DNA from 3 places in the Undibacterium sp. JH2W genome. Region 1 is predicted to be linked to each of the others. Evidence: predicted binding sites of a transcription regulator. Region 1 holds the regulator's gene; each other region holds the start of a gene.
What was found. Region 1 encodes FliA, which starts transcription of late flagellar genes. Its sites were predicted from a motif close to CTAAAGTTTNNNNNNNNNNNGCCGNTA; they were not measured.

Region 1 (10,459 bases):
CCTTGTCTAGTTTTGATCAGGCAGAAGGTTTGCGCCGCATGCTGGCGGGACCAAAACCAAGAGTGTTTACTTTTTTATCTGCTTTGAGAGAGGATGAAAAAAGTGGCATGCTGGTCAATCTCGGGGTGTCGCTGGCACGCCAGGGTAGCCAGGTCTTGATGGTTGATGCGCGTGCTTCGGAGAACAGTGTAGGGGCATGGTTGAATGCCAGGCATGATCAGACCTTATTGGATGTAGCGAGACAACAGCGTACAATGAAGGAAGCGGTCAAATTGGTAGCTTCCGGCTTGTCTGTGACGATGTTGGCCAGGCACGCCTGGTTACCGACAGAAAGTGCACGCCAGTTATCCAGAGTCTTTGACACCGTGGCCAATAGTGCAGACTTGGTTATTGTTGATAGTGATATCAATCGTGACGATACTTTTCCATTGGCCACACTGGATGACAGTGAACTGGTAATACAGGTGTCGGCTGATCCTGACATGATCAAGGCGGCATATGGATTGATCAAGCGGGTGAGCAACCGGGTAGGCAGGCGTGGTTATGGTATCTTGGTCTCTGGAGCATCGGAAAAAGAGGCGAGATTGATTTATACAAATATGGCGCAGGCAGCCAGCCGGTATCTGGCAGTGCCATTGCATTATGTTGGTAATGTGCCAGAAGACGAATATGTAAGAAAGGCGGCGCATTTGGGGCGTTCTGTAATTGATGCTTTCCCCAAGGCGCTTGCTTCATTGGCATTTTCACGGCTGGCCGAGCAATTGGCAAAGACTGCGCGTTCCACATTATGTGTAGAAGGAGTACCTGAGCTGGGTGTCGGTCTTGGAATTTAATTAAAAATGTACACCGCTAGCGGAAAATCAGATAAAAACTTCCTTTTGAGGGAGCATGCGCCCCTGGTCAAGCGTCTGGCTTACCAGTTGAAGGCGCGCCTGCCTCCCAGCGTGGAGGTCGATGATCTTGTGCAGGCCGGTATGATAGGCCTGCTGGACGCCGTTAACCGTTATGAAGATACCCACGGCGCGCAATTTGAAACCTATGCAGTACAACGCATACGGGGTGCCATGCTGGATGAATTGCGCAGTAGTGACTGGTTGCCACGTGGCGTGCGTCAAAATATGCGCAAGATAGAAAATGCCATGAATGTATTGCAGCAGAAGCTGGGGCGGCCACCTTTGGAAACCGAGGTCGCCAAGTCACTCAAGCTGAGCCTGGAAGAATACCAGGACTTGCTGACAGATAGTGGCGGGCATCAACTTGTGTATTACGAAGACTTTCATGACTCAGATACCAGGGAGCATTTTCTCGACCACTATTGTTCAGACTTGTCTGGTGATCCTTTGCAAGATCTGCTCAATGATGATTTTCGTGACGCAGTCATAGGTGCGATAGACAGCTTGCCAGAACGAGAGAAGTTGCTCATGGGTTTGTATTATGAACAAGAATTGAATCTCAAAGAAATCGGTGCCGTGATGGGCGTGTCGGAATCACGGATATCCCAATTACATAGTCAGGCAGTCGCCAGGCTCAGGGCTTACTTAAGGGAGAAAGCGTGGACTGGGCTAGCATAGTCGGATTGATACTGGTGGTAGTTGGCATTCTGTCCGGTCAATTGATTGAGGGAGGGCGCTTGTCATCACTGGTGCAGCCAGCAGCATTTGTGATTGTCTTTGTTGGCACTCTGGGAGCAGTATTGCTGCAAAGTCGCCTCAATACGTTCAGGCGTGGTGTGCGCATGCTGCGCTGGGTAGTCTCGGAACCACCAGACAGCAGCAAAAAGAATGTTGAGGATGCCCTGGTCTGGAGTGTAGTGGCACGGCGTGAGGGCTTCCTGAGCCTGGAGCGTTATATGAATGCTTCCCCCGATCCTTTCATAGGCAAGGGCTTGCGTCTGGTCATCGATGGTATAGACCCTATACGTTTGAAAGACATACTCGATGTCGATATTTCCCTTTATGAAATGGAACAGCGCCAGGCTGCCAAGATCTGGGAAGCAGCGGGGGGATATTCCCCTACCATAGGGATACTTGGTGCCGTCCTGGGCTTGATACATGTGATGGAAAATCTCAGCGACCCTTCCAAGCTAGGTGGTGGCATTGCGGTGGCCTTTGTTGCCACTATCTATGGTGTGGGCATGGCGAACTTATTGTTTTTACCAGTCAGCAATAAACTCAAGGAAATCATAGGCCGTGAAGTGACACGCCGTGAAATGCTGTCCGATATCTTTTATAGCATTGCTCTCGGTGATAGCCCGCGCGTGGTAGAAGAAAGACTGACCAATCACCGAAATTGAAGATTTAAAAACTATTTATGGCAAGAAAAAAATACCATGAAGAGCCAGAAAACCATGAGCGATGGCTGGTTTCTTATGCGGATTTTATTACCTTGTTGTTTGCCTTCTTTGTTGTCATGTATGCCATTTCCTCTCTGAACGAGGGCAAATACCGGGTTTTGTCGAATTCGCTGACCGGGGCTTTTGGCAAGGTCATGACTATCAATCCCAAACCAGTGGATGCGCCAAACGAGCAAGTGATCAAACTTGATCCCCTGCCTTTAGTAAAGAATCGCAGCAGCGAGGGTTTGCGCAAGGAGCGTGCGCAAATGACCACCATGGCCAAGGATATTTTGACTGTACTGGAACCGCTGGTCAGAGAAGGTAAGGTCAGGGTGACCCAAACCAGTCGCGGTATCACCATAGAAATCAATGCCAGCCTCTTGTTTGCTCCGGGGGACGCGCGCTTGAATATTGATTCCATACAGGCACTGAAAGCGATTGCCGGTGTACTCAAAATTGATACTCATGCCATACAGGTAGAAGGACATACTGATAATCTGCCTATCAATAACCCGATCTTTCCTTCAAACTGGGAATTATCTGCGGTCCGTGCCAGCACCGTGGCGCGCCTGCTGACCGAGAATGGCGTGGATGAAAACCGGGTAACTGCTGTGGGGCAGGGGGCGAAATTGCCTGTAAGTGAAAATGATACGCCTGAGGGACGAGCCAGAAACCGGCGCGTGTCGGTGACTATATTGGCGGTATTGCCTGAGCCCGTAGTGGAAGTGCCTATTGTGCCTTCTGCTGCGGCTACATCCTTAGCTGCGCCAGCTACCCGGCCTGTAGCGACGCCTGCGCCCGATATCTCACCAGATCCCTAGCGAGATAAGAGAAGAGAAATTGGGTGAGTTGGGGAATTAAATTGACAGTCTTAACGAGACTTAGGTGGCAATATAACCCTTGCCTGGTGTACTTTTGACTGTGGATTGGCCATTCGGGCCATACATGGAGCCCGCCTGGTTGGTATTTTGCTGCAACAAGTTCAAAGTTGCCTGGTTCAAGGACAATCTGCGATTGATCAATAAGCCGTTAGCCCGGTTATCTTCTTTGGCTTGCGCGGTCAGTTGCAACAGCGTATCCCAATGCTGGGCGCTATTTTGCATGGCTGTCGCTTGCAAATAGGCTTGCATGCCGTCGATATCGGTTTTGTATCCTAATTCTTGCAAATATGCATTACGCTTTTTTTCAAGTTCCGTCATCTGGACTACAAGTTGCCCCTTGCTCTGGGTAAAGTCATTGAGCTGAATCACATCGCTTTCTATCAATGCGGTTTGCTCTTTTTTGAGCAATTCGGCAAGAGAAGACATAATGCTGACTTCTTCTTGAAGGCATAGTTCTATGGCAGTGTGTCCGGAACTTCTTGTGTTCATGTTAGCGTTTTCTGGCGTTGAGCAAATCTTTAACTGTTTCCAGAAGCCCATCAGCGACTTTTTCCGAGTTCACTTGAAAGCGTCCTTCAGAAATGGCCAGCTTGATTGCTTCCACTTTCTTCGTCTCAAACACGGCACTGCCAGCCTGCGTATTCTGCAGTGCCTGCAATTGTGTGGACAGTGTCGAAATTTGTACTTTCGACGAATTCGCAGCGGGCACCGCATTTTCCGCGGGTTTTTCCGTGCGAGCCTGTTGCGGGCTGACTGGTAGCCCCGCGGTCTTATTCAATGCGTCATCAATTTTCACAGCGATACCCTCTAGTGTGGGACTTACAAACATCTACATCCAGTTTATCGGCCGTGTAATTTTAAACTTTAACCTTACTGTAAAAAAATATTGCATCTATTTAATTCTGTCAGATTAAAAACTTGCTATTAGTAAACTATTTCTATGATGCCACCATTTTTTGCGATACCACTGATGGTCTGTCCCGAATTGGTTTTTGCCTTGGCAATTTGACCATCTGCTGCATTATTGAGCGCTATCGCATCTGTTGCCACCTGAAACCCTGGGCCCGAGCTGATGACCCGCACGGACTGGCCTTGTTGTATCACGGCGGGGCTTTTCAAGGCATCCATGCGCATGACGCCGCCAGACGGGATGGAAACCTGCATGCTCTTGCCTATGGCCTGTTCTGGTGCCGTGATGACACCCGGAGGCAATTTTGAAATATCGCCCTTGATCTTGCTCAAGTCGGCCAGGCTGATAATTTGTCCTTGTACTAATGCATTTGCAGCAACGTAATAATTGGCCGTGACCTGTACATTTGCTTGCAAATAGATGAGCCAGGGTACAGGTGCTGTGCAGCGTATCGCCAGGGTGACCTTACCCCACGGTTTGCTTCCCGGCAACATATTGGGGCTGGGATTGTCGCAAGCCTGTAAATTGAGTCGCTTATCAACTTCACCCACAGTGACTTGGATCTCGCCGTTTTGACCTGATGCCTGTGTGGTTAAAAAATCCAGTGCTATCTGGCGTAACTGACCTGGATCCTGGGCTGTACCTGTGACGGCAGCCAGGCCGGGGACTGTCGCACCAATCAGGCACAGGGCAATCAGTAACTTGCTGAGTTTTCTAGCGGCTTTCATCATGTTTCCTGATGGGTTTGTACTTCACTCCATTCTAGGATTTGCCAGCTTTTTTGAATGCGCGAATAAGCGGGTTTTTCCCTTTCTGCTTGCATGATCAAACTTGCGTTCCGGCGAATATGATGCAAGGTATAGAAAACCCTTGCGTGCCATGTGGGCGAAAAGCCAGTGGCAGAGGAGATAAAGATGGTTGGCAAATTAGATGAATTTTTCCGGTTTCATGAGGCTGCATTGTCCGTTCGCGGGCAGCGCCAGCAATTGCTGGCATCGAATATCGCCAATGCAGATACGCCTAATTACAAGGCCAAGGATATCGATTTTTCCAGTGCCCTTAGCAATGCTCTCGGGCAAAACCTGAATCAGTCGCCTACAGCCTTGAATAAAACAGCCAGCCAACATATGGATACGCCGGGTACGGTGGCAGGTGTGGCCGCACAATACCGGCCGACAGTGCAGGGTAGTGTCGATGGCAATACCGTGGATATGGATGTGGAACGTAATCAGTTTACTGACAATGCCTTGCGTTATGAGGCCAGCCTGACCTTAATAAATATGCAAATCAAGGGCATGTTGGCAGCGATACAGGGATAAAGACCGGGATAATTATCATGTCACTTTTTAATGTCTTCAATGTTGCCGGTTCGGCCATGAGTGCGCAATCGCAGCGCCTGAATGTAGTGACCAGCAATCTGGCCAATGCCGATAGTGTCACTAGTTCAGACGGCACCCCCTATAAGGCCAAGCAAGTGGTTTTCAGTGCAGTGCCCGTCGCTGGAACTGCCGCCACTGCGGTCAAGGTAAATGAGGTTGTAGAAGATAGCACACCACCTAAACTGATGTATGACCCCAAGCACCCTATGGCGGACGACAAGGGTTATGTTGCCATGCCAAATGTAAATGTGGTGGAGGAAATGGTGAATATGATTTCAGCATCGCGCTCTTATCAAAACAATGTGGAAGTCATGAATGCAGCGAAAACCATGCTGCTGAAAACTTTGACTTTAGGGCAATAAAATTTTCTAGAAGGAAAAGATGATGGCAACCAGCACTGTACAAAGTAGTACCGTCGATCCAGCCTTGCTGGCGACCATGAATGGAAGTAAAACTGCGGCATCCTCGACAGCGGATGCACAAAATCGTTTTATGACCTTGCTGGTAACCCAGCTCAAGAATCAGGATCCCTTGAACCCTATGGATAACGCCCAGGTGACCAGCCAGATGGCGCAGTTGTCGACAGTGTCGGGTATAGACAAGCTCAATGCTACGGTGACTGCCTTGAATGCCAGCTTCCAGACCGGACAAAACTTGCAAGCTGCAAGCATGATAGGGCACGGCGTTATTGCACCTGGTAGTACCATGACCGTGACGGATGGCAAGGGCATTTATGGCGTGGAATTGCCGCAGGCTGCCAGCAAAGTGGATGTGGTCATCCGTGACAGTAATAATCTGGTCGTTAGAAAAATCAGTGCTGGCGCCTTGCCACAAGGTGTGAATACCCTGACCTGGGATGGCAAGACTGACGCTGGCGCGACGGCCGCCAATGGCGTCTACAAAGTGGAGATCGCGGCGGCTTCTGGCGATAAAAAACTGGATGCAACCAGTCTGGCATTTGGTGTGGTGTCAAGCATCACCTCAGGTTCTCAGGGCCTCAAGCTTAGCCTGGCGAATGTGGGAGATGTCAGCATGAGTGATGTCAGACAAATTTATTGATCCTTGGAGTAATCCTGTATCAAATCCTGTAGTAATCAGCACGAATGAACTATATAAAGTAAGGGAGAAATATCATGGGTTTTCAACAAGGATTGAGTGGACTGAACGCTGCTTCCAAGTCGCTGGATGTTATCGGTAACAATATCTCCAATGCCAGCACTGTGGGTTACAAACAAGGACAGACTCAGTTTGCTGACGTCTACGCTAATTCACTGAATGGTTCTTCCGCTGGTACAGTGGGTATCGGTACCAAGGTTGCCGCTGTGGTGCAGCAATTCACTCAGGGTAATATTTCGACGACGAACAATCCTCTTGATATCGCCATCAATGGCGGCGGCTTCTTTCGCATGTCGACCAATGGAGCTGTAACCTACACTCGCAACGGTCAGTTTCAGTTGGACAAGCAGGGCAATATAGTCAATGCGCAGGGGGCGCAACTGACAGGTTATGTAGCAAATTCGGCAGGGGTGTTGTCCACAGGCGCGGCTTCCACTATCAACATCAATACTTCTGATATCGCGCCGGCCCAGACTACATTAATCAATGCGGTGATGAATCTGGATTCGCGCAAACTGGTTCCAGGTACGCAAATACCGGTCGCCATTCCACCCGTCATTACGCCGACTGTTTTTAGTGCGACTGATCCTACGACCTACAATAGCTCTACATCGATTGCCGTGTTTGATAGCTTGGGTAATTCACACGTGATTCAGTCTTTCTTTGTGAAGGTGGATAATTTGAATCCCGCTACGCCACCTACTGCACCAGCCACCATAGAGTGGGATGTATTTGCCACGGTGGATGGTACCTTGATTGTCGGTGGTGGTGCTACTGCCAATTCCATAGGCCGTATTGGTTTTGATAATCTGGGTAAGCTGACAGTAGCAACGCCACCATTTTCAGCTACCGATCCTAAAGCAATGAAGTTGACGGTGCCTGTCAATACTGGTGCGGTGACACCAATTAATACTGCGGTCGACATCAAGTACGATTTCAATGGTACCACCCAATTTGGTTCTGACTTCAGTGTCAGTAAAAACACTCAAGATGGTTATGCTTCCGGCAAGCTGTCCAAATTTAATACAGCCAAAGATGGCACCATAGTAGGTAGCTATACCAATGGCAAGACAGCAGTATTGGCACAAGTGGTATTGGCCAATTTTACCAATCCGAATGGCTTGCAATCGACAGGTGATAATCAGTGGATAGAAACGGCTTCTTCCGGCAATGCACTGATAGGCCCGCCAAATTCTGGCAGCCTGGGTACGTTGACCGCATCTGCGACTGAAGATTCGAATACTGATTTGACAGGTGAACTGGTGAACATGATTACAGCCCAACGTGTCTACCAGGCCAATGCGCAAACCATTAAAACCCAGGATCAGGTATTACAGACACTGGTCAACCTGCGTTAATGATTGTGGTTTTCTGCATTGACATGTGTTGTAGACCTCAGGCAAACAGGAGTAGCTCATGGATAGATTAGTGTATACGGCGATGACAGGTGCCAAGCACATCCTTGAGCAGCAGGCTACTGTGTCGCACAATCTGGCGAATGTCTCTACTACGGGTTTCCGGGCGCAACTGGATTCTTTTCGGGCCGTGCCAGTCAAGGGCGATGGCCTGCCCACCCGGACTTTCGTGGTCGATGCCACGGTGGGTACGGATTTCTCGACAGGCAGCTTGCAGATTACTGGCCGTGAACTGGATGTGGCCGTGCAGGGTAAGGGCTGGCTGGTCGTGGAAAAAGCCGATGGTTCCGAGGCCCTTACCCGGCACGGTAGTTTGAAGGTCAGTGAAAACGGTATTCTGCAAACCCAAAATGGCTTGAACCTGGTGGGTGATGGCGGCCCCATCACTGTGCCGCCAGACGTTGCCATCGCCATTGCCAAGGATGGCACAGTCTCGGCTGTTCCCAGTGGTACCAAGCCCAATGCCGTACAAGTCATAGGCAGATTGAAACTTGTCAATCCGCCGGAAGAGAATCTGGTGCGTGGTGACGATGGTTTGTTTAAAACCAAGGATGGTGTGGCTGCAGATGCTGATCCTCTTGTCACTGTTGCAGGGGGCATGCTGGAAAACAGCAATGTGAATGTGGTTGATTCCATGGTGAATATGATCAATCTGGCGCGCAGCTTTGAAATGCAAATGAAGCTATTGCAGAACGCCGAGAATAACGCCACTAAAGCCAGTCAGATCCTGACTTTGAGTTGAGTGCATATGTAGCACAATAGCCTTGTATGAGGCTTTGCAGGCAAATTAAGCAAGGCAAAACACAACAAGGCAAAAAAAGGGGGAAGCGATGATACGTTCACTATGGATAGCCAAAACTGGCCTGGATGCGCAACAGACGCAGATGGACGTGGTGAGCAATAACCTGGCCAACGTCAGCACCAATGGTTTCAAGCGCTCACGTGCAGTGTTTGAAGATTTGTTGTATCAAAATATACGCCAGCCTGGCGCGCAAAGTTCACAACAAACCCAACTGCCTTCTGGCTTGCAACTGGGTACTGGTGTTCGCCCGGTAGCAACAGAAAAACTGTTCACGCAAGGTAATTTGCAACAGACCGGCAATAGCAAGGATGTTGCGATTTCAGGAGCGGGTTTTTTTCAAGTGCTGATGCCTGATGGAACAACAGGCTATACCAGGGATGGTTCATTCCAGACGGATAGTCAGGGGCAGTTAGTGACTTCCAGCGGCTTCGTCATCCAGCCAGCGATTACCATTCCTGCCAATGCACAATCGATTACCGTAGGAAGAGATGGCACAGTGTCTGTAACACAGCCAGGCTCGGTTGCTCCTGTACAGGTAGGTTCCCTGCAGCTTGCTACGTTTATTAACCCGGCCGGTTTGATGGCACTTGGTGAAAACTTGTATGTGGAAACAGCTGCCTCTGGCAATCCTGGCACCAATACGCCGGGTACGAATGGTGCGGGTTTGCTGGTGCAAAGTTTTGTCGAAACTTCCAATGTGAATGTGGCTGAAGAACTGGTCAACATGATACAGACCCAGCGCGCCTATGAAATCAATAGCAAAGCGATTACGACTTCTGACCAGATGTTGCAACGCCTGTCTCAATTGTAAGTATGGATTGCTGACTGAACCGGCTGAAGAGTTGATCATGAAATATACAAAATTATTCTTATTGCTTCCACTGCTGGTCTTGACTGCATGCGCGGTGACGCCACCACCTATCGTGCACCAGCCTACCTCTATTACTGCGCAATCGGCCAAGCCGCAAAGACAGGCAAACGGGGCAATTTTCCAGCAAGCGACTTACCGTCCATTATATGAGGATGCGAAGGCACGCATGGTCGGTGATGTCTTGACGATTACCATCGCTGAAAAAACTTCTGCTGGTAAAGCTGCCGCCGCTTCGGGCAGCAAGACTGGGGCCGCCTCTTTTGCTGCACCAACCGTATTTGGTATTCCAGCCACGACAACGGCACAGGCCGCTCTGTCTGCTTCTTCATCCACCAAGTTTGATGAAAAAGGGGCAGAAACTGCCAGCAATAGCTTTACCGGCACAATTGCCGTGACGGTGATTGATGTACTGCCTAACGGGAATCTGCTGGTCAGTGGGGAGAAACAACTGGCTTTTGATAAAGGGGCGGAGTTTGTGCGCTTTTCTGGCGTAATCAATCCGACCACGATTGCTTCTGGCAATGTCGTTGCTTCTACCCAGGTGGCCGATGCCCGCTTTGAATACCGCTCCACATCGCGTCTCGACAAGGCAGAAATGAATTCCATGTTGACCCGGTTTTTTCTTAGTTTCCTTCCTTTATAGCGAATGCTCAGGATAGTTTTATGAACGTACTTTCCATCTCCAGATTGATCAAGGCTGTTTTTTTTGCCTCAGCCTTTATGGCTGCCTTGATCGCGACGGAAAGCCGT
Region 2 (10,459 bases), on a different contig from region 1:
GCAAGCAGCGCTGTTAAACCAAAAACTCCAGGAGTTGAAACCCCACAGACCAGGTATCATCGATCTATACAGCCTGAGTTTTGCCCCCTATGGCGAAGAAAATGTTTTCCTGAACGAGACCAGCATGGTCACGCAAGTGATGGCAAAACGTTTTGATGCCGAAGGCAGGAGTTTGCAACTGGCCAATAATCCCGGCACCGTGAATAGTTTGCCCTGGGCTACACCACTGAATTTGCAAAGAGCCATCCGGCACATTGCCAAGCGCATGGATGTCAATGAAGATATCCTGTTCCTGCATATGTCTTCGCATGGTGCCAGTGATGGTGTGTTGTCCGCCGGGATGTGGCCACTCAGCGTTAAATCCGTCACACCAGAAGACTTGAAGCGCTGGCTGGATGAGGCGGGTATCAAATACCGGGTTATCTCGATTTCTGCCTGCTATGCCGGTAACTGGGTGGCCCCTTTGTCGGACGAAAATTCTCTGGTCATGACAGCATCGGACGCGGATCATACTTCCTATGGCTGCGGCAGCAAGTCTGATCTGACTTTCTTTGGGCGTGCCATGTATGATGAACAATTGCGCAACCAGACCTTGTCTTTTGAAGTTGCGCATGCAGCGGCCAGGCCCATCATCAAGCAGCGTGAAGAAGAAGCAGGCAAGTCGGATGGGTATTCCAATCCGCAAATTGCGGTGGGCGAGCATATACGCACAAGGCTGAAGTTGCTGGAGCAGCGTTTGACCTCGGCTCCGGTTGCTAACGCTGCAGCAGTTAAATAACTGCTCGCAATCCTGATGTAAGCAAGCCAGGCCAGCAATCCCAAGGAGTGGGCATGATGAAACAGCCGCTAGTGTTGATGTTTGATCTGGGTGGAGTGTTGATAGAAAATGACACTTTCAGCCGCTTGCAGGCATTGCTACCGTATGTCATGTCGGTGGCTGAATTAAAGCAAAAATGGCTGATGTCAGATGCAGTGCGCCGGTTTGAATTAGGACAATGCCTGCCGCAAGAATTTGCTCAGGCATTTCTGCTGGAATGGTCTTTGCCTTTGACCGAGCAAACCTTCCTTGCAGAATTCATGTCCTGGCCAAAGGGCTACTATCCTGGCGTACTGGCCATGTTGCAGGCCTTGCGGCAGTCTTATCGACTGGTTTGCCTGAGTAATTCCAATGTGCTTCATTGGGCCAGGTTTGGCAGGCTGGATCAGGATTTTGACCTGGCCCTGTCCTCCCATTTGCTCGGTGCGATCAAGCCAGATCCAGCTGCATTTGCGATGGCCCTGGCACAATGCCAGGCTACCCCTGATGTGGTTTGGTATTTTGATGATGCCCAGGTAAATGTGCTGGCTGCGGCCAGTATGGGTATCAAGGCTTTTCATACCGATGGCTTTGAGGAAGTGCAGGCGACGCTGAGAGCACATCATATTCTTTGATCCGCCTGTCCTGTCAGCCATCACTCAGCGTATTTTCTTCCATGATGATATTGCGGTCGTGCCATTGCCGCTGGCGCTGGCTGGGACGCGGTAAGTCAGTTCATTCGCTTTCAATTCAAATTGCCTGGCTTGTTCGCTGCCATCCCAGTTAGGGAAGGAGGCATGTTCTATCCTGAACACCATCACGTTACGTTCAGTATCGATAAAACAGCGCCCATAGTGAGAACTGGTATCCAGCGCTGCAGCTCTAAACTCAGCATCCGTACCTTTGCGCTTGTCGCCTGCTGCAAACTTGTTGCGTCCGGATTTATAGATTTGCAGTGAATAACGCCCGCTGTCGTCGATGATGAGCAAGCCTTGCGGATGCTCTCCAAAGGTTTCCCCGCGACTGCCATCGGCATGGATTTCGGGCGCTGCAACCAGGGTCCAGGTACCAGTCAATTGTTTTTGGATAGCGTCATTCCTGTTTGTTTCCTGATCCATGATAGCCTGTGCTGGCAAGCTGAGGCCGGCGAGACTGAGTATGCTCATGCCGATGAGGTGCTGGATAGACTTATTCATGATGATTTCTCCTGATAGTGTTTTTTGCGGAAGGGCTGATCGCCAGCAATAACTTGCCCGTGGTTTGCCTTGATTCCAGCGCTGCGTGTGCTAGTGCGGCGTGTTCCAGTGGGTAAATTTCATGTATGCGCAAGTGCAAGATATCTTCGGCTAACCAGTGCAGGGCGCGCTGGCTGCGATATCTGAGGCTATCGGCATCAGCAACATGGTGGGCTAGCGTAGGGCGAGTCAGGAATAGCGAGCCCTGACGACATAGATGCATGGGGTCTATGGGCGGCACATTACCACTGGATTGACCAAACAGGACCAGGCTGCCCAACGGGCGTAACGCCGCCATGCTGCCGAGATAAGTGTTCAAACCGACTGAATCATAGACGACATGCACGCCTTTTTGTTGCGTCAGGTCTTTGACTGCAAGAGTGAAATCAGTCTGATTGTAGAGAATCACATGATCGGCACCGGCGGCCCGTGCCAATGCCGCTTTTTCAGCGCTGGATACCGTGCTGATAACGCTTGCCCCTTTGTGCTTCAAGGCTTGCGTCAGCAACAGGCCCACACCGCCGGCGCCGGCATGCACCAGGGCAGCATCACCTGCTTGCACACGATAGCTGGTTTCGCACAGATATTGGGCGGTGACCGCTTGCAGCATGGCCGCCGCCGCTTCTTGTGTGCCCAATTTTGCGGGCAAAACGATGAGTTTCCAGACGGGGATGGCGACGTATTCGGCGTAAGAACCTGCATGCGATAACCAGGCAACGGCGCTGCCTGCCGACAGTTCTGCATTGCCTTCTACCACCATGCCTGCCCCTTCTGCGCCGGGTATGCAGGGCAGGGAAGCAGGGTTCTGGCCATTGCGCTGATACACATCGGCATAGTTGATACCTGCATAGTCCACTCTTACCAGCACTTCACCTTCTTTAGGGACAGGTATGGCGATGTCGCGGACTTCCAGTACATCTGGCCCACCTTGCGAAAATAATTGTATGGCTTGCATTTGCTCTCTCTGTTTGAATGATGCTGCGATGCACCCCTTGGATAGGGTACTGAGATGCAGCTTAGCCAAACTCATGCAGAAAGAAAATTACTGAAAAATTCGCCTGGACTGTGCATAATTGCACCATGATGAATTGGGATGATTTACGTTATTTCCTGGCACTGGTCGACAGCACGACACTGACCGGGGCAGCGCGCCGCCTGCAGGTGGAGCACACTACCGTTGCCCGTCGTATTGATGCGCTGGAAAAGGCATTGCAGCTACGCCTGTTTGACAGGCTGGTGCGCGGCTGGCAATTGACGGCAGAAGGTCATGAGCTATTGAGTCAGGCCAGGGAAGTAGAGGAACGCTGGTTTTCTTTTGAGCGAAAAGCCTTGAACATGGGAAAATTAGAAGGTGTAGTGCGCATTTCTGCACCACCCGCTTTAAGCGCGTTTCTGCTGGCACCTCAATTAAAAACCTTAAGCCAGGCATTGCCTGATATAGAACTGGAATTATTCGCCGAAAGTCACCATGTCAGCCTGGGTAAGCGCGAAGCAGACATTGCCTTGCGCATGGTGCGGCCGCAAACCGCAGGCCTGGTGATCAAGCCGCTGGCTGCCATCCAGTATGGCGTGTATTCCAGCAAGGCTTACCTGAAAAACCGTGAAGAGGCAAAGTGGGAGTTTGCTGCCTACGAAAAAAATTCTGCGACCCCGCACCATCAATGGCTGGAAAACTACATCAATGGGCGCAAGCTTATCTTGCGCAGTAATGATCAATTGGTCTTGAGCCAGTTTGCCGCTTCAGGCATGGGTGTGACGGTGCTGCCGCATTATTTACGCCATTCCCACCGTAGTCTGTTGCAGGTGGAACAGGAAGTTGACCTGGTCGCCAGGAAACTCTGGTTGGTCATGCACGAGGATGTGCGTCGGTCTCCCAGAGTGAGGGCGGTAGCAGATAGTTTGATTGACCTGTTTGCCGGTAAAGCGATGAGCGACATGCTGACTTGGTATTAATTACATATTTATAAAAAATAGTTGGCATTGATGCTATTTTAAAGTATTGTAAATATTAACATTATTTAATTTATTGGTATGGGCACTTACATTTCCATACATTAATATCTGCATGCCTAAGTAGCCTGGGCCTAAACTTTTGACAAAATCGACCGTAATACACAATATGCGGTAATCCGCCATGCTGTTTAATTCGAGGGTCGGAGAGTGAAATGAGCATCAATTCAATACCAAGCGGGAGTGCTGGCGGTGTCAGTGTTGACTCTCGACAAGATGTCAGGGCTGCCCCTATCCTGGTCAAGACCACTACTACGGCTGTGCCTGTATCGGCCAGCGATGCTAGTCAGGATGTTGCAAAAAACAATAATGCCCAGCATGAGATCAGCGCCTCCGAACTAAAAAGCTCTGTGGAGCAGATCAATCGTGCCATAGGCTTTAATAACAGCGTTAATCTCAATCTTGACCATGATTCCGGGAAAGTGGTTGTGCAAATTGTCGATAATGAAACCAAGGCAGTATTGAGGCAAATCCCTTCCAAAGAAGTATTGGCGATTGCACGAGACCTTGAGGGTAAAAAAGGTATATTCCTCAACGATCTTGCCTGAACGGATGAATGCGTGATCCAGACACCGGATGTGGATTATTGGGTCAGGCAAGGCCAACTCCCCCTTCTCGACCGGCTGGGTAATGCCTCTGAGGAATTGCTGGTCTATGTAGCCAAGCACACCAGTACTGAGTACACCCCCGTCCAAGTCGAACCCCATCCCGAGTTTTTAATTGATGTGCGCGCTGCCATGGCTGAGCTGCCTGCTGCAGTCTTGCAATTGTTGGATAAACCTTTGCTAGGCGTGTATTTTGGGCGTGGCCTGGGCTCATCTGCTGTCACGGATGTTATCGTCGGGCCTGACGGACAAGTATTGGGCATGGTCATCCTCATGGATGATGCGGCTTTCTTGCAACGTAGCGCCAATGAATGGGCTAGCTGGAAAGAAAATACCCCATTTCTACCTGATTCAGCCTATCAACTGAGTTTGCAAATTGAAGCCAGCGAGAACGATAATCGAAAAAATGCCATACAGTTCTTGCTCTTGCATGAATTTGGTCATGTGCTGACTGCCAATAGCGAATTTTTGCCGGATTGGTGGATAGGCGCACAGAAATTCAAGCCTGGTGAAGAATATACTTTTCTAAGTCTGTGCTGGCAGATAGCCATGAATGGTGACATCATCCCTCTGCTCAGACATGATTTTGCGCATCGCAAAGAGCTGCGTTTTTATAGCAAGCAGCAAGTTTCTGGTGATTTGATACTGGCGATCTATCAGGCGCTGGAAAAAACCGGTTTCCCCAGCCTTTATGCCGCGACCAATGCCTACGATGATTTTGCCGAGTCCCTTGCCATGTATGTGCATGCTGTCATCATGGGCAAGCCCTATCATCTGAAGGTAGCTTCGGGCGATCAAATTATCATGGAGATAGGCGATTATTGGTCCAGTCCGCGCGCCAGGGCAAAGAAGCAGCTCTTTGCCGAATATCTGGGCGACTGACGCTTATCTTGTACTCTTTTCGTACTCATCCCAGGCAAAGCTCCGCCAGTTTGTTGCCCGCCCGCCACTCCCGGGAGTTGAAGTCCTCGTTTGCTGCAATAAAGCTGCAAAATAAGCTTTATTTGACGCTTGATACGCCATACCCTCATCCATAATACGTATAAGCATAGACAGTAAAGGTCTATGCCACTCTGTATCTGCAACGATGAAAGATGGATCTTTGAATGACAGAATCCCCCCACAATTCGCTGGACCCTGAAGACTGGCAGGCATTGCGTGCCCAGGGGCATCGCATGCTGGACGATATCCTTGATTATGCCGAGCGGATACGTGAGAGGCCGGTATGGCAAACCATACCGGACCAAGTCAGGTCGAAATTCCAGTCTGGAGTGCCAACTGCCCCTGCAGAACTGCAAGAGGTACACCAGCAATTCATGGATAACATCTTGCCCTATTCAGTAGGGAATAGTCATCCCGGTTTCATGGGCTGGGTGCAGGGTGGTGGTAACCCGGTGGGGACACTGGCAGAGATGCTGGCAGCAGGCTTGAATGCCAACCTGGGGGGGCGTGACCATATACCCATAGAAGTCGAGCGCCAGATCACGCGCTGGATGAGCAGCTTGTTTCATTTTCCCGATACCGCAAGCGGCTTGTTTGTGACTGGCACATCCATGGCAAATTTCATCGCCGTTCTGGTAGCCCGGGTCCGCGCCCTGGGGGCAGAGGTCAGGCAGCAGGGGCTGGGGGCTGCTCCGCAAAAACTGGTCGCCTACACTTCGGCTGGTGCACATGGCTGCATAGCGCAAGCCATGGATATCGCAGGTTTGGGCAGGAATGCCTTGCGTGTGATACCCATGAATGCGAATTTTGAAATGGATACCAATCAATTGCAGGCTGCAATTGAGGCTGACCGCGCCGCAGGCCAGACACCCTTCATGCTGGTAGGTACAGCAGGCTCTGTCGATGTAGGGGCCATTGATGATTTGCAGGGCCTGGCAGACATTGCCAGTGCCGAAAAATTATGGTTCCACATAGATGGCGCATTTGGTGCAATGGGTATCTTGTCTGCTACGGTTGCACCGCGTCTGGCCGGTATTGAGTGTGCCGACTCGATTGCCTTTGATTTTCATAAATGGTTGCAAGTACCCTATGATGCCGGGTTTATCCTGGTGCGTGATAGTGCAGCGCATTATGCGACTTTTGCCACGCCTGCCAGCTACCTGCGTCGTGAAGACCAGGGTTTGGCAGGTGGTTCCCCCTGGCCCTGTGATTTTGGCCCGGATTTATCGCGTGGCTTTCGTGCCCTCAAGACCTGGTTTACTTTGCAAGTGTATGGCACTGAGCACTTGGGCCAAATGATTAGCCATACTTGTGAGCTGGGTCAGTACCTCAAAGACCGTATCCAGGCCAACCCCAGGCTGGAATTGCTGGCGCCAGTTGCCTTGAATATAGTCTGCTTCCGTTATCGTGTCGACGGCCTAAGCGCGCAAGCGTGTGATGCCCTCAATGCCAGAGTCGTGGTACTGGTGCAGGAGTCAGGTATCGCAGCACCGTCCACCACCATCATTCGTGAGCAACTGGCCATACGTGCAGCCATCGTCAATCACAGGACCACGACTGCTGACATCGATGCTTTGCTGGATATCACCCTCAGCATTGCTGAACAAATTCACCTTTCAGACGACTACTAAGGCGACTACTCATATGGACAATAATCTCAGTGAAGACGGTAGCAAGAAATCGCAAAGCAAATTAATCGGTCTTGCTCCTTTGATGCGCCAGGCATTTTCCGGCGGTGACTTGAAGCCACTGGGGACAGAATTGATCGCCTATTCCCAGGAACATCCCGACGATGCCCATGCCTTGATGAACCTGGCGACCGTATTGCTTTTGCTAGGGCATCGCGATGCTGCCTTGTCCACCCAGATGGAAGCATTGAAGTTGCAGCCACTATATTCGATTCCTGCGATTGGCAAACCCAAGTTGCGTTTGCTGGCCCTCATGGCGGAGGGCGATCTGATGGCCAATACGCCCCTGGAATTTTTGGTGGAAGATTCTGACATCGCGCTGGAAATGCTGTATGTAGGCTTGGGCATACCAGCCATCCCGGAAGTGCCGCCGCATGACGTAATGTTTGTTGCAGTAGGCGAGGCCGATGACAAGAATGACTTGCTGCTTGACCTGCAAGAAATTATCCAGACCTGGCCAACGCCGGTATTGAATGCCCCTGAGCGCATCACCCATCTGGGCCGTGACCGTGCCTGCGCCTTGCTGCAAGACGCGCCAGGAGTCGCCATGCCGACCTCGGCGCGTATCAGTCGGCAAACAATGGAGCAGATAGCTAGTGGTGAAGTGGCTGTCAGCGGTATTTTGGGAGGAGATGATTTCCCTATCATTGCCCGCCCTTTGGGTTCACATGCTGGGCAGGGTTTGCGCAAGATATTGTCTCCAGAGGATGTGCCGGATTATCTGCAAGCTGTTCCCAGTGAAGAATTTTATATCGCGCGTTTTGTCGATTATCGCAGTGTTGATGGCCAATTCAGGAAGTATCGCATTATCCTCATTGATGGCAAGCCTTTCATCTCGCACATGGGTATTTCCAAGCACTGGATGATCCATTACCTCAATGCTGGCATGACAGACAGTGCAGAGAAGCGGGCAGAAGAGGCGCGTTTCATGGAGAGCTTTGATGCAGACTTTGCCCCACGCCATGCCACTGCCTTTGCTGAAATATTCAAGCGCCTTGATCTCGACTATGTGGGCATAGACTGTGGCGAAACCCAGGATGGCAAGTTGTTGATATTTGAAGTGGACAGCGACATGATCGTGCATGCCATGGACCCCGTCGATATGTTCCCTTACAAGCAAGAGCCCATGAAAAAACTGTTTGCCGCCTTCCGCGATCTGCTCATCAAGGCGGCCTCAATGTCACCTGCCTATCAAGGATAAGCGGGGCGAGCGACAAGATCATATGTTAATTCACAGAGGCATGAATTTACCTCCCCTGGAACAACTCCTGACCCAGGGTGGTGATGCGCGTATTGCCTTGGATAATGAGGGTTATAACAAATACGGCTGCGGCATCGTACCAGATAGCATAGCGCTGGCCTATGGTTCAGCCACCGCCTCGACAATCTCAGCCATGGCCAGATCCGCTGCTTGCGCTGTTTATCAAAAACTGGAATCAGCACATGACCATGTCAGCCTGTATGCGCTGGTAGAAAATGAATTTGAACTAGCCAGGCAAGAACTCAAGCAATTGTGTGGCTTAACTGGTGATAAAGCTGATGCAGGTTTGGCGGAAACAGATATTGTATTTGCTGCCTCTGGTACAGATTTGCATTTGATTGCCGCGCAATTGCTGGCGCAGTCGGGTAAGCAAGACGCACCCATGTTAGTCATCATGGTTGAACCTGGCGAAACCGGCAGTTCAGTACCTGCTGCCCTGAGCGGGCAGCACTTCAGCCAGCGTACTGCCCTGGGTGTGACGGTTGGTGCGGGCGATAAAATGGTCGGGGCCAGTCCCACAGAGCTGGTGAGCATTGCCATCCGGGATGTGCAGGGCAGGGCGCGCAATGCAGGTGAGGTGGATGCAGAAATCAAGGCTCTGGTCGACACTGCTGTTGCCCAGCAAAAGCAAGTCATGCTGGTGCTGGCAGATGTCAGCAAGACTGGCATGTTGGCACCCTCCATCAATCTTGCTTTAGGTGTGCAGCAACGATATCCCAAGCAATTCAGGGTGCTGGTTGATGCCTGTCAGTTCCGACTCTCGAATGCCAGTGTGCATGGCTATTTGCGCCAGGGTTTCATGCTTGCCGTGACGGGTTCCAAGTTTGTCAGCGGCCCCAGTTTTTCTGGTGCGCTGTTTATTCCTCAAGGTATCGCCAGCGAGCTCAGGCAAGTGCCGCTGCCGCAGGCATTGCAAGCCTACTGCAGTCGGGCGGAATGGCCCCGTCTTTGGCGAGGGGCTGCGCATTTGCACAAGCATGCGAATACGGGTTTGCTTTTGCGCTGGGTAGCTGCGCTGGCAGAATTACGCGCATTTCGCCAAGTGTCCGATACGGCTATCAGCGATTTTATATTGCAATTTGGGAATGCGGTGCAAGCGTATTTTGCGAATCAAAGAAAGCTAACTCTGCTACCTATTACGGTGCCAGATCGAAGTGCCTTGAAAACAATTACATCGTGGGATCATCTACCCACCATTTTCTCTTTCTTGCTCAATGATGTCAGCAATCAGCGAGTGCTAGGGTGTGATCAAACCATGCAGATATATAAACAATTGCAAAAAGAAAAACATGTGCAACTAGGACAGCCAGTTACTTGTGGGGTACGCCAGCAAGTGCCGGTCAGCGCCTTGCGCTTGTGCTTAAGTGCGCGCCTTATCGTTGCTGCCACGGCATATCCAGGCAGAAGTGCAGAAAAGATGATAGAAGAAGCTTTGCAAGTGTTGGATAGTGTTGCTGAGCTAGCTTCAACCTTAAGCTAGCTGATTGTCTCTGGCAACAAATAATGGCGCTAAAAAGTGCTGACAAATCGTCGATGTTGCACTGCACGCAGACCAATATAAAGCAGTATCATATAACTTTAGCCTATTAAAGCATTGTCAAATGAATACCCTAATTATTATCGATATGCAAAATGCCTGGCTGCATGGCCCGACTCCGCGTTTTGACAAAGCCAATGTTATAGCCCGTATCCGCCATGCTGCTGAGTATACCCGCAGACATGGGGGACAGGTTATTTTTGTGCGCCATGCCAATGATGATGCCTTGGCAGGGTCGGGCGGTTGGGAAGTGATACCAGAACTGCCGTTTGCTCCAGGCGATGTATTTGTCGATAAAACTGCCTGCGACTCGTTTGCTGAGACTGGCTTGTTGACGCATTTGAAAATCACTGGTGCACGCAATTTGATTTTATGTGGTTTGGCG
Region 3 (10,459 bases), 250 kb from region 1:
TGATGTTGTCTATCAACATATAGTGCGTGATCAGAGCTTCCAGGTCCTGGCATTTACTTGCGACAGGCAGTGGCTGGACCAGGCGACTATAGACGAGGGCACACATCAAGGCTTGCCTGTCATCGCATTTGAAGACCTGGAACAAACATATCCACCTGAATCGGTAGACTTGATTATCGCCATGGGCTATCAAAATCTGAATGCTAGCCGTCTGAAAAAATGCAATGAAGCCAAGGCTCGTGGTTATCAACTGGTCAGTTACGTCAGCCCAAAAGCAGACCATGGACACTGGCTGGATATAGGTGAAAATTGCGTCATCCTTGACGGTGTAGGCATACAGCCTGGTGCCAGCATAGGCAATAATGTCTTTATCTGGAACAATTCGCTCATCGGTCATCACTCCACCATCAAGGACGATTGCTGGATTGCCGCCGGTGTCACCATAGGTGGCAGCACAACACTGGGAGAGCGCAGCTTCGTCGGCCTGAATGCAACTTTGGGAGGTGAAATCACGGTTGGTACCGATAACCTGCTGGGTGGAGCAAGCCTGATATTAAAAAACACCGCAGACAAAAGTGTATTCATCGCCGCAGGGACAGAAAAATTCAGGCTGGACAGCCCTACTTTCCTCAGGATGACTTCTTTGCCGGCCATGGGCAGTGGGCAAAAAAAGGACTAATGGTATGCTGAAGTGGAAAAAACTGGGGCAGATATTTAACCCCTACGCCAGCCAGCCCCGCCCATGGATGCAGGAATATGCACAATGCCCGACCGCATTTATTTTGAATGAAAGCACCGTAAGGGTATTCATCGCATCCCGACCCAAACCAGATTCTGAGCTGAAATATGTGTCTTATCCGGGCTATGTCGATCTCGACCGCCATGACTTGTCAAAAGTCGTGGCAATTGCAGAATCCCCTTTGCTCCCCCTGGGAGCCTCCGGCGCATTCGACGAATTTGGTATCATGCTCAGCAGTTTTATTGAGATGGGTGATGGCATTCACGCCTATTACACGGGCTGGACTCGTATGTCTTCTGTGCCTTACACCCTGGCTATCGGACTGGCGACCAGCAAAGATGGTGGCAGCAGCTTTGCCAAACTGGGCCAGGGCCCGGTCCTGGGCTTGAGCCTGAAGGAAGCTTATTTTGTCACCGGCCCCAGTGTCTTGAAAGTCGGTGATGAATGGTATATGTGGTATCTAAGCGGTAAAAAATGGTTGTTTGCCGAAGGAAAGCACGAACCTGTCTACCAGGTAGCCCTGGCAACTTCCTCAGATGGCATCAACTGGCAGCATGATGGCCAGCCCGTGGTGCCCCGCCTGAGTGAAGATGAATGCCAGGATATTTTTTCGCCCTTTTTTTTGAATGGTAAATGGCATGCCGTTTTCGCCTGGCGTCACCCCTCCACTTCGGGCGGCGCTTACCGCATGGGTTATGCCTCATCGAGCGATCTGAAAACCTGGGTAAGAGACGATGCACAAGCTGGCATATCTACCTCGGAGAGCGGCTGGGATGCACAAATGATTTGCTACCCGAACATCAAGGAAATTGATGGTCGCATTTTCATGTTCTATTGCGGCAATTCCTTTGGCAAGGAAGGCTTTGGTATTGCAGAACTGATTTCGGAAGATGAACAATGACTATCGTTGAGCAATTACTGGATGAAACCAATCAGCAAAGAATATTACTGGCCCGGTTAAAAGCCAGCAGCAAACCCATCATCATCTATGGTGCAGGTGTCTACGCCTATGTATTGAAACGTTTTCTTGAACTGAATGACATCAAAATCCAGGCAGCAATGGTGGATGCCGAATATCTGACGCAACAGGCTTTTACCGATCTGCCCGTTGTCAGCACTGAGGATTACACAGAGCAATTCGGAAATTGCCACGTCATCATCGGCATTACCAATTACCCACCCATGCTAGAAAAACTCAGGCGACTCGGTGCCAGTGATGTCCATGTCATTGATATCCCTGACTATTTGAACATGCCTCACGCTTTCATGGACAGGCAATTTGTCATACAAAATAGCGGTAATTTTGACCAGGCATATGGTTTATTCGAAGATGAATTATCCCGGCAAACCTATGTCGCAGCGATCAACACCAAGATCAGTGAAAATCTGGCCCATATTGCTCCCTGTGTCAGGCTGGATAATCTTTATTTCCCCAGCTCGGAATTTTCACCTGGCGATCATGAAAGCTTCCTCGATGTAGGTGGATTCACCGGTGACACCATCAAGGAATTTCACCACATCAAACATGGCGCTTACGACAAAATCATCTCGCTGGAACCGGGTGACAAGAATTTCCAGGAATTACAACAGACTGTAGCAAACCTGCATATCCCCAGAGTCACGGCTATCAAGGTCGGTGCCTGGCATGAAAAAGCCGTATTGCGCTTCACGACCAAAGCCATGCACATTGACAACGAAATCAGTGAGTCTGGAGCTAGCGAAATCCAGGTAGACACAATAGATGCAATATTGCAGCAATTGGGCAGCGCAGTCAGCCTCATCAAACTTGACATTAATGGTGCAGAATACAATGCCTTGAGCGGCGCACGCCTGAGCATTAACAAGTACCGGCCAAATGTCGTTGTCCGGCTACACAAGAAAGAAGACTTTTACCGCCTGCCCATCTTGCTCAAGGAGATTGCGCCTGATATGAAACTATATCTGAGGCAGCGCAATTACATGTCCATGATGTTGATCATGTATGGGATTTTTGATCTACATCAGTAATCTTGCCAATCCAAAACCATGACGGCCAAATTCATTGCCGTTATAGAGCATGTAAATCTGGCCCTGACAGGCAAACACATGCGGGTAGCAAGTCATACCCGAATCCCAGCCAGCATCCGATAAGCCCAGGCTCAGTTCACCCTCATCACGCTGCCAGTTCTGCAAATCTGTAGAACTGGCATGGCCTATACGATAAGAGCGTTCGCGATTATGACGAAAATCACTGGCCTCGCGATAACAAAAAAACATATGGTATACGCCAGCTATATTAATGACCGTTGGCAGTGCCTGGCATTCATCTGGACCTAGCCTGGATGCGATGATCTCTTGCCCATCATTCTTTTTCCAGTCTATGCCATCTGCAGAAATTGCATGACCTATCTTGTACACCCTGTCATGCTCGGCTTGCGCATCAAAATGCTGCCAGCCTTTGCCAAAGATATACCACATATGAAAATGCCCGTCATACACTTGCACGAAGGGGTCGGCAATCAGGCAGGGTTCATGCAAAGAAGCTGATAATACCGGGCCATCACCCAGTCGCTGGAAGGTCTTACCCTCATCATGGCTGAGTGCTATGCCTATGGCGCTATCTACCGGTACTGAGCTGCGCCTGTTGACGCCACCTATGTAGCCATAGATCTGGCCTGCATGACGCATGACATTCAAAGGGAAAATGCCATGCTCGTCAAAGCACCCCGGTTTTCCCAGTGAAATCACCTCATGCCCTGAAACAGCAAGGATATCCTTGAAATTCAAGGCCATATCCACGTAGGCGATATGGCTCAGGTATTTGCCATTGCTGGTATCGAGGCTGCGAGTAGAAAAATAAATACGGGCAAAATCCTCGAACAATAGCACTTGTGGTGCTTGTGCAAATGACAGGCAGTTATTTGGAAGCTGGTGCTCTGTGGGATCAAAAATTTGTCCCAGCTTTTCCCATTTCATCATGCAATGACAGCTTTCATAGCAAGGTGTAGCCGTTTTTCAGGTAATCACTGATGTCATCGACAGAATTGAACATCATGAGATCTATGATAGACAACCAGGGCACGAATTCTGCACCAAATTGTTGGTACACGCGTAATTCTGACTGAATAAAATGCAAGTCAATATTGCGCGTTGAAAAATCATCCCTGGAATACAAATCCTGGCCACCAATCGCATTGATATAGTCGCTTGCGCCAAGCGACTGGCATATCGCCAGCACTTTGTCCCGCCCCTTTAGTGCATGGTCGATAGCCAGACTGGAGGAAATGATGATTTTTGTGGAGATATTCAGGTAAGCACAAATTTTCACCACTGAATGATGTAAAAAGCTAAATAAATTACGATCTGGATTGCTCAATATTAATTTCAGCAAAGGATAAACCTGGGCAAAGCAAGGCGCATGCAAATAAGCAGCCCTGATTTGATTCAGCATTTTCTTTGCGTCGAAATTATCCGCCAGCGCACGCTCGACGACATCCAAAGAATCAGACGCATTCTTCAGCGGCAAAGAAATTAATTGATCCCTGCCCTCCTGCAAAATACGATTCCGGTTGATCCAGCCTTTTTTTGTGTACTTGATGTTATCGTAAATAACAAATACATCAACTGCCGAGATCAGTTGAAAGTAAGCGATATAAGGGAAAAAATAGGGCTGCATAATTGCAACCTTCTTCTGAACTGGTCCAGGCAGGTGCTCAGTATTGCCATTGAAACTTGATAAACTTGTCGCCAGCATTTCTTTTTCCAGAATATTTTCTTCGCGTCGGCCACCTGTATGCTATCGCTTCAAACCAGTCTCAATGAGCGATCAGATCAGCAATTCTGTCCACATCTGCCTCACTCAAATCTGGATAGATAGGCAGGCAAATCACCTTGCTGGCAATTTCTCTGGCGACGGGCAGATTCTGATGTGAAGCTGAAGGCAGACCGCGATACATGGGGAAATCACTGATCAGTGGGTAGAAATAACGGCGGGCATAAATTTCATGTTCACGCAGTTTCTGGAACAATGCGTCACGCGACATGACATAGTCAGCTTCCACCAGGATAGGGAAATAGGAGTGATTGGGCTTGCTGTCGGCAATATCGCCGACGCAAGTGATGCCAGTGACATTTTCCAGCCTGGAACGATACTGCGTAGCGATTTTTTGGCGTGCATCCAGGACAGCATCTATGCCCTTCAATTGCAGCAAACCCAGGGCAGCATTAAATTCACTCATTTTGCCATTGATGCCAGGCGCAACTACGGTCACTTCATCAACAAATCCAAAGTTCTTGAGGTGATCTATATGCTGCTTGGTTTTAGCATCAGGGCAGACAATTGCCCCCCCCTCAAAGGTATTAAAGACCTTGGTCGCATGAAAACTTAATATGGACAAGTCGCCGAAATTGAGCAGGCTATTGCCATGATATTGCACGCCAAAGGCATGGGCAGCGTCATAAATGAGCTTTAATCCATAGTTGTCCGCAATTTTTTGTATGCGGTCGACATCGCAAGGCCGGCCATAGCAATGCACGGGCATGATGGCTGATGTTTGTGGTGTAATGGCGGCTTCGATTTTATCTGCGTCCAGATTGAATGTGACGGGATCAATATCAACAAACACTGGTTTGATGCCATTCCATAAGAGCGAATGCGCAGTCGCGACAAAAGAATATGGGGTGGTGATCACCTCACCATTGATACGCAGGGATTGCAGAGCTGTGATCAAGGCGATGGTGGCATTGGCAAACAAGCAGAGATGCTTTACCCCCAGGTATTCACACAGTGCCTGCTCCAGCTCATGATGGAATGGACCGCTATTCGTCAAGATTTTATTCGCCCAGATCTTTTCCAGATAGGGCATGAACTCTTCCAAAGCCGGCAGCACAGGCTGAGTGACATAAATCGACGAAGTACCATCCGTTTTTTTCATATTTTTTTCCAGGAAGGATGCACCACAACTGCTGTAACTTATTACTTCATTAATGTAGATCAGACTTGCCTATGGAAAAAGCTTCAGGCCCCTTGCCATCGCACCAGTTGGCCCACATTTTTCGCATCGCCTGATGCAAGGCGGTGGCAATTAATTCTGGCTTGCATTTGATGGAATCCTGACAAATTGACCTCAGTGACATTCTGACTTCGGATAATTTATCCAGATTGTCACACCAGTATTTGCCTCTCGCCACAAAATCTTCCATATCATTTGCCAGGAAACCCTGCATACCGACCTGTCCCAAGATTGCTGCGGCACTTCTGGATGCTAGCAAATTTCCATCTATAGATAAAGTCGGCACCCCCATCCACAGGCCATGATGTGTGGTTGTTCCACCATTGAATGGGAATGAATCCAGGCAGATATCAATCTTGTTATACAAGTTCAGGTAATCTTCTATGCTAGTCCGTCCGTAAAAACTAATTCTTTCAGAAGCTATTCCATGCGCCATGAAAGCTGAGGTAATCACCGTAGTGTCAAAACCGGTAGGCATGGCCCCAATCAAAATTCTGGAATTCTCTTGTGCCGACAATAATCGACACCATGCCTGTATGGTCTGTGCGTTGATTTTACTTATGCGATTAAAACTGCCAAAACTGATGTAGTCATTACTCAGCGCGGGCAGTTCTTGTACTGCCGGTGCTAATGGACTGGGTAAGAAAGGTGCTGCGCAGGGCAAATTCGCAATTTTCTCAGTAAATAGATGATCAAACTGCCCTTCTGGCAGATAAAACGGATCGCCTATAAAATAATCCATGGCTTGCAAACCCGTCGTGCCCGGATAGCCTATCCAGCTAAATTGCAAAGGCGCTGGTTTGTGTGCAAACACCATTAGCCTGTTTTTTGCGGTATGCCCTGACAAATCACACAAAATATCAATCTGGTCGGCCAGGATTTGTTCTACCACGCTACCGTCATCACTTTTGTGTATTTTTCGCCAACACTTAAAATAAGTACGCAGCTCTTTGCTTACCTCGTCTTCCACCTCATTGTTATCGTACGCATATAATTCCAGCGTAGCAATGCGGGACAAATAATCAAGGACGGGTATAGCAAAAGTGGCCACTGCGTGATTATGAAAATCACCAGAAACAAAGCCGACTCTCAACACGCGTTCTTTTTGCTTAACATTTGTATGTATGGGCCAAGCAGGCATCAGGGGCGCTTCATATCTTGTACTATAATTCAGATGTTCTTGAAATAGCTCCTGAGAATTTAACTGACCAGTTTCACTCAAACAAAATAATAAACAAGTATTGGCTTCACTCTGGTCTTTTCCATACTGAATGGCACGGCGAAAATGCTGCTCTGCCATGTCGATGTCAGAATCCAGAGAAATGCTGATTTGCCCCAGGCAACGATGAGCATTGCTTAATTTGGGATCGTTCTGTAGCGCTTTCTCAAAATACGACTTGGCGACCACAAACTCTTTTTTATCCAGATAAATACTGCCCACATTATTGTAGGCATCGGCCAGTTTGGGATTTAGCTCTATGGCGCGTAATAAATGAGGTAAGGCTTCGTCATCCTTGTCCATTAAAGACAGGACAGATCCCAATGCATGATGCGCTTCTGCTATGCCAGGGAATTTAATCGCAGCCTGCTGCGCTATCTCCAGCGCTAGGGAAAACATTTTCCGTTCACGCAAAACGCCCACCAGATTGATACTGGCAAAAGCAAAATCTGGCGCAAGTACCAGCAATTTACGCAGGCATTTCTCCGCCTCCTCCAGCTTGCCAGTAGCGCGTAAGAGATTTGCCAGATTATTGTAAGCCGCAAGCAGCGTGTCATCAATACTAAGTGCTTTCCGGTAATGCTCTTCTGCCGTATCCAGTTTCTTAGTCTTGACAGATGCCAGCGCAAAATTAAAGTGAGCAATGGCGTCGTCGGGCAATAAGTCCAGCGACCGCCGCATGGCTAGTTCTGCGTCGTCAAAATGCGCCGAATTCAATAAGACCAGACCCAAAAAACGCCAGGCAATGCCATTTTTTGTATTTTTATGGATCAGCTTGCAGGCCAGACGTTCGACTTCCTTGAAGTTAGCTTGCTCATACAGCAAAGACAATTTGTTGAGTTCCGTCTCATTTGGCAGCGCAAGGGATTTAATCTGTGATTTCTGTTTCGGCTGAGTTACGGAGCCAACTTGCAGCTCTGGCGCTGCTTGCTCCAGTGGAAGATCATTCCGCGTAATAACTGAAGTATCTTGAAAAACAGAGTCACGCAATGCTATCGCCTGCCGCACGATGTCGGCATCACCAAATAAATTCAATACTCTTATATAGGTTTCCCAATATGCTTCACTTTGCGGATTGCCTTGAATTGCGGTTTCAAGACAGGCTAGCGCTTCATCAGGTGAACCAGATGCAAGCAACAACTCGCCCAACGCAAAATTTGCATCGTGTCGGTCCGGGACATTTTCCAGAATTAATTTGTAATGCGCTATTGCACGTGACACATCTCCTGCGGCGATCGCTGCTTGTGCTAATTGCAACAACTGCTGAATTGCCAGCTCAAGCACATCCTCAGCTGTCATTTGAGCAATTTTTTCGCTGAACGCAGCCGGAGTAGCATCTGGACTCATAACAAAACCTTAATATAAAGAAGCGTGGGCAAGACCTGGCTCCTCAGGACGTATAAAAAAATGATGCTTTTCATAGCCAACAATAGCAAAAAAATGTTAACTCAAAGCTGAAAATAAACCTATAAATGGCCTCAAGTATTTTGAAATGCTGTCGTTTAGCGGAACATTAAGAGCAACTTTACCCCGAAAATAAAATATTTACTTTGAGCAACCCATTAAACTTTTGAAATAAGCGTCCGATACCTGATTGCAACGGCGGTCCAATATCCTGGTAAAACAGACCAAAGTTTAAGGCCACCGGCCATATTTACATAACTTGGGTAAGGAGAACTAACATGGCTTCATTTATTAATACCAATATTGCGTCTTTGAATGCACAACGCAATCTGACTACTTCACAGTCATCCCTGAACACTTCCTTGCAACGCCTGTCTTCTGGTCTGCGCATCAATAGTGCAAAAGACGATGCTGCGGGCTTGGCGATTTCTGAACGTCTGACTTCTCAGATCGGCGGCTTGAATCAAGCTGTTCGTAATGCGAATGACGGTATCTCTCTGGCGCAAACTGCTGAGGGTGATTTGACGCAAATCGGCTCCAACTTGCAACGTATCCGTGATCTGGCAGTTCAAGCAGCTAACGGCTCCAATAGTGCCAGTGACCGCGCAGCTCTGAATAACGAAGCTTCACAATTGATCTCTGAGATCAACCGCGTTGCCAGCTCTTCCAACTTTAACGGCGTTAATCTGCTGGATGGTAGCTTCACAGCACAAACTTTCCAAGTTGGCGCAAATGCAACATCGAACGATCAGATTTCCATTTCCTCCATCGCCAGTGCCAAGTCTTCCAGCCTTGGTGTTGGTGCCAGCTCCAGCTACGCTACCAATATCTCTGGTGGTGTCAATGGTGTAGGCGGCTTCCAGTCCGGCGATCTGGTTATTAATGGTTTCAACATCGGCGCAACTACCAGCGACGGTGTGTCTTATGCAGATAGCAAAGGTAGCGCCATTGCCAAAGCTGCTGCAATCAATGCTGCTAACGGCACTACTGGTGTAACAGCAACTGCCCAGGCAACAACAACCAGCGGCACAGCTGCAACGGGCTTTGCTACGGCAATTGCTTCTGGCGACGTTTTGATCAATGGTGTGGATATCGGTGCATTGGCTGCCGCTGGCTCCGCTGCTGAACGTGGTGCGCAAGTTACTGCTGCGATCAACGCAAAATCTTCACAAACTGGTGTTACTGCAGCATTTGACTCTACTACTGGTGCAGTTGCACTGACAGCTGCTGACGGCAGAAACATCACTGTATCCAAAACCAATGCATCTTCTGGTTTGGCTGCAACTGTTACTGGCTTGGGTAGCGCGACTACAGGTGCTGCAACAGCCGTCGGTACTGCTGCTGCAACAACCACAACAGCTGGTACTGTAAAACTGACATCGACCAGCTCTGCCGGTATCGTGTTGGCAAATGGCGGCGCAGGTGCAGCAACAACAGGTACAACCATTACTGGTACCAACTCTGCTATCTCAGCTGGCGACATCCAGATCAATGGTGTAGATATCGGCGCTATCGCAGGTGGTGCTACCGCCACATTGCAAGGCGATGCAATTCGCGATGCGATCAACCTGAAAACCAAAGACACTGGCATTACTGCTTCCAATGCTGCTGGTGTGCTGACATTGACTAGCTCAAGCAATGCAGGGTACACATTTACCGTCAAAGGTACTGCAACTCTGGCAAATTCCGGCTTGGCAGTAGGTACAACGACTGTCGCTGGTGCTGGTGCAACTGCTGCAGGCTTGACAGCTGGTGCGACTGCCGCCACGGCAACAGTTGGTGCTGGCTTATCGTCACTCGATCTGACCACAGCATCTAGCGCAACCTCAGCGCTGACAACGATTGACGCAGCTTTGGCTTCTGTCAATAGTTCACGTGCTTCTCTGGGTGCTTATCAAAACCGTTTCTCTTCAGCCGTCAACAGCTTGAATACGACTTCTGAAAACTTGACAGCTTCCCGTAGCCGCATCCGTGATGCTGACTTTGCCCAAGAAACTGCATCGTTGACACGTGGCCAGGTATTGCAACAAGCTGGTACTGCAATTTTGGCTCAGGCGAACGCGTTGCCACAAGGTGTATTGGCTCTGCTGCGTGGCTAATCAATGA

Region 2: the regulator FliA is predicted to act here: its motif matches at 4,116-4,142, upstream of ACO0LC_RS12450 (flagellar protein FlaG).
Region 3: the regulator FliA is predicted to act here: its motif matches at 8,512-8,538, upstream of ACO0LC_RS13120 (flagellin).

Annotation. Positions count from the first base shown of each region.
Region 1 covers NZ_JBMPOT010000008.1:288,980-299,438, reverse strand. The annotation lists gene flhF (flagellar biosynthesis protein FlhF) at 1-10, shown strand, start outside; gene ACO0LC_RS14335 (MinD/ParA family ATP-binding protein) at 3-833, shown strand; gene ACO0LC_RS14330 (RNA polymerase sigma factor FliA) at 840-1,571, shown strand; gene ACO0LC_RS14325 (flagellar motor protein) at 1,553-2,293, shown strand; gene motD (flagellar motor protein MotD) at 2,311-3,156, shown strand; gene ACO0LC_RS14315 (flagella synthesis protein FlgN) at 3,217-3,705, opposite strand; gene flgM (flagellar biosynthesis anti-sigma factor FlgM) at 3,707-4,012, opposite strand; gene flgA (flagellar basal body P-ring formation chaperone FlgA) at 4,141-4,854, opposite strand; gene flgB (flagellar basal body rod protein FlgB) at 5,041-5,445, shown strand; gene flgC (flagellar basal body rod protein FlgC) at 5,463-5,867, shown strand; gene ACO0LC_RS14290 (flagellar hook assembly protein FlgD) at 5,890-6,564, shown strand; gene flgE (flagellar hook protein FlgE) at 6,639-7,979, shown strand; gene flgF (flagellar basal-body rod protein FlgF) at 8,038-8,778, shown strand; gene flgG (flagellar basal-body rod protein FlgG) at 8,867-9,649, shown strand; gene ACO0LC_RS14270 (flagellar basal body L-ring protein FlgH) at 9,687-10,352, shown strand; gene ACO0LC_RS14265 (flagellar basal body P-ring protein FlgI) at 10,430-10,459, shown strand, end outside.
Region 2 covers NZ_JBMPOT010000007.1:222,250-232,708, reverse strand. The annotation lists gene ACO0LC_RS12475 (C13 family peptidase) at 1-778, shown strand, start outside; gene ACO0LC_RS12470 (HAD family hydrolase) at 832-1,431, shown strand; gene ACO0LC_RS12465 (lipocalin-like domain-containing protein) at 1,456-1,992, opposite strand; gene ACO0LC_RS12460 (quinone oxidoreductase family protein) at 1,985-2,986, opposite strand; gene ACO0LC_RS12455 (LysR family transcriptional regulator) at 3,112-3,984, shown strand; gene ACO0LC_RS12450 (flagellar protein FlaG) at 4,197-4,589, shown strand; gene ACO0LC_RS12445 (hypothetical protein) at 4,602-5,528, shown strand; gene ACO0LC_RS12440 (pyridoxal phosphate-dependent decarboxylase family protein) at 5,753-7,219, shown strand; gene ACO0LC_RS12435 (ATP-grasp domain-containing protein) at 7,233-8,477, shown strand; gene ACO0LC_RS12430 (hypothetical protein) at 8,518-10,017, shown strand; gene ACO0LC_RS12425 (isochorismatase family protein) at 10,139-10,459, shown strand, end outside.
Region 3 covers NZ_JBMPOT010000008.1:35,197-45,655, forward strand. The annotation lists gene ACO0LC_RS13085 (transferase) at 1-679, shown strand, start outside; gene ACO0LC_RS13090 (hypothetical protein) at 684-1,640, shown strand; gene ACO0LC_RS13095 (FkbM family methyltransferase) at 1,637-2,746, shown strand; gene ACO0LC_RS13100 (hypothetical protein) at 2,735-3,697, opposite strand; gene ACO0LC_RS13105 (WbqC family protein) at 3,711-4,394, opposite strand; gene ACO0LC_RS13110 (DegT/DnrJ/EryC1/StrS family aminotransferase) at 4,534-5,652, opposite strand; gene ACO0LC_RS13115 (tetratricopeptide repeat protein) at 5,702-8,296, opposite strand; gene ACO0LC_RS13120 (flagellin) at 8,632-10,452, shown strand.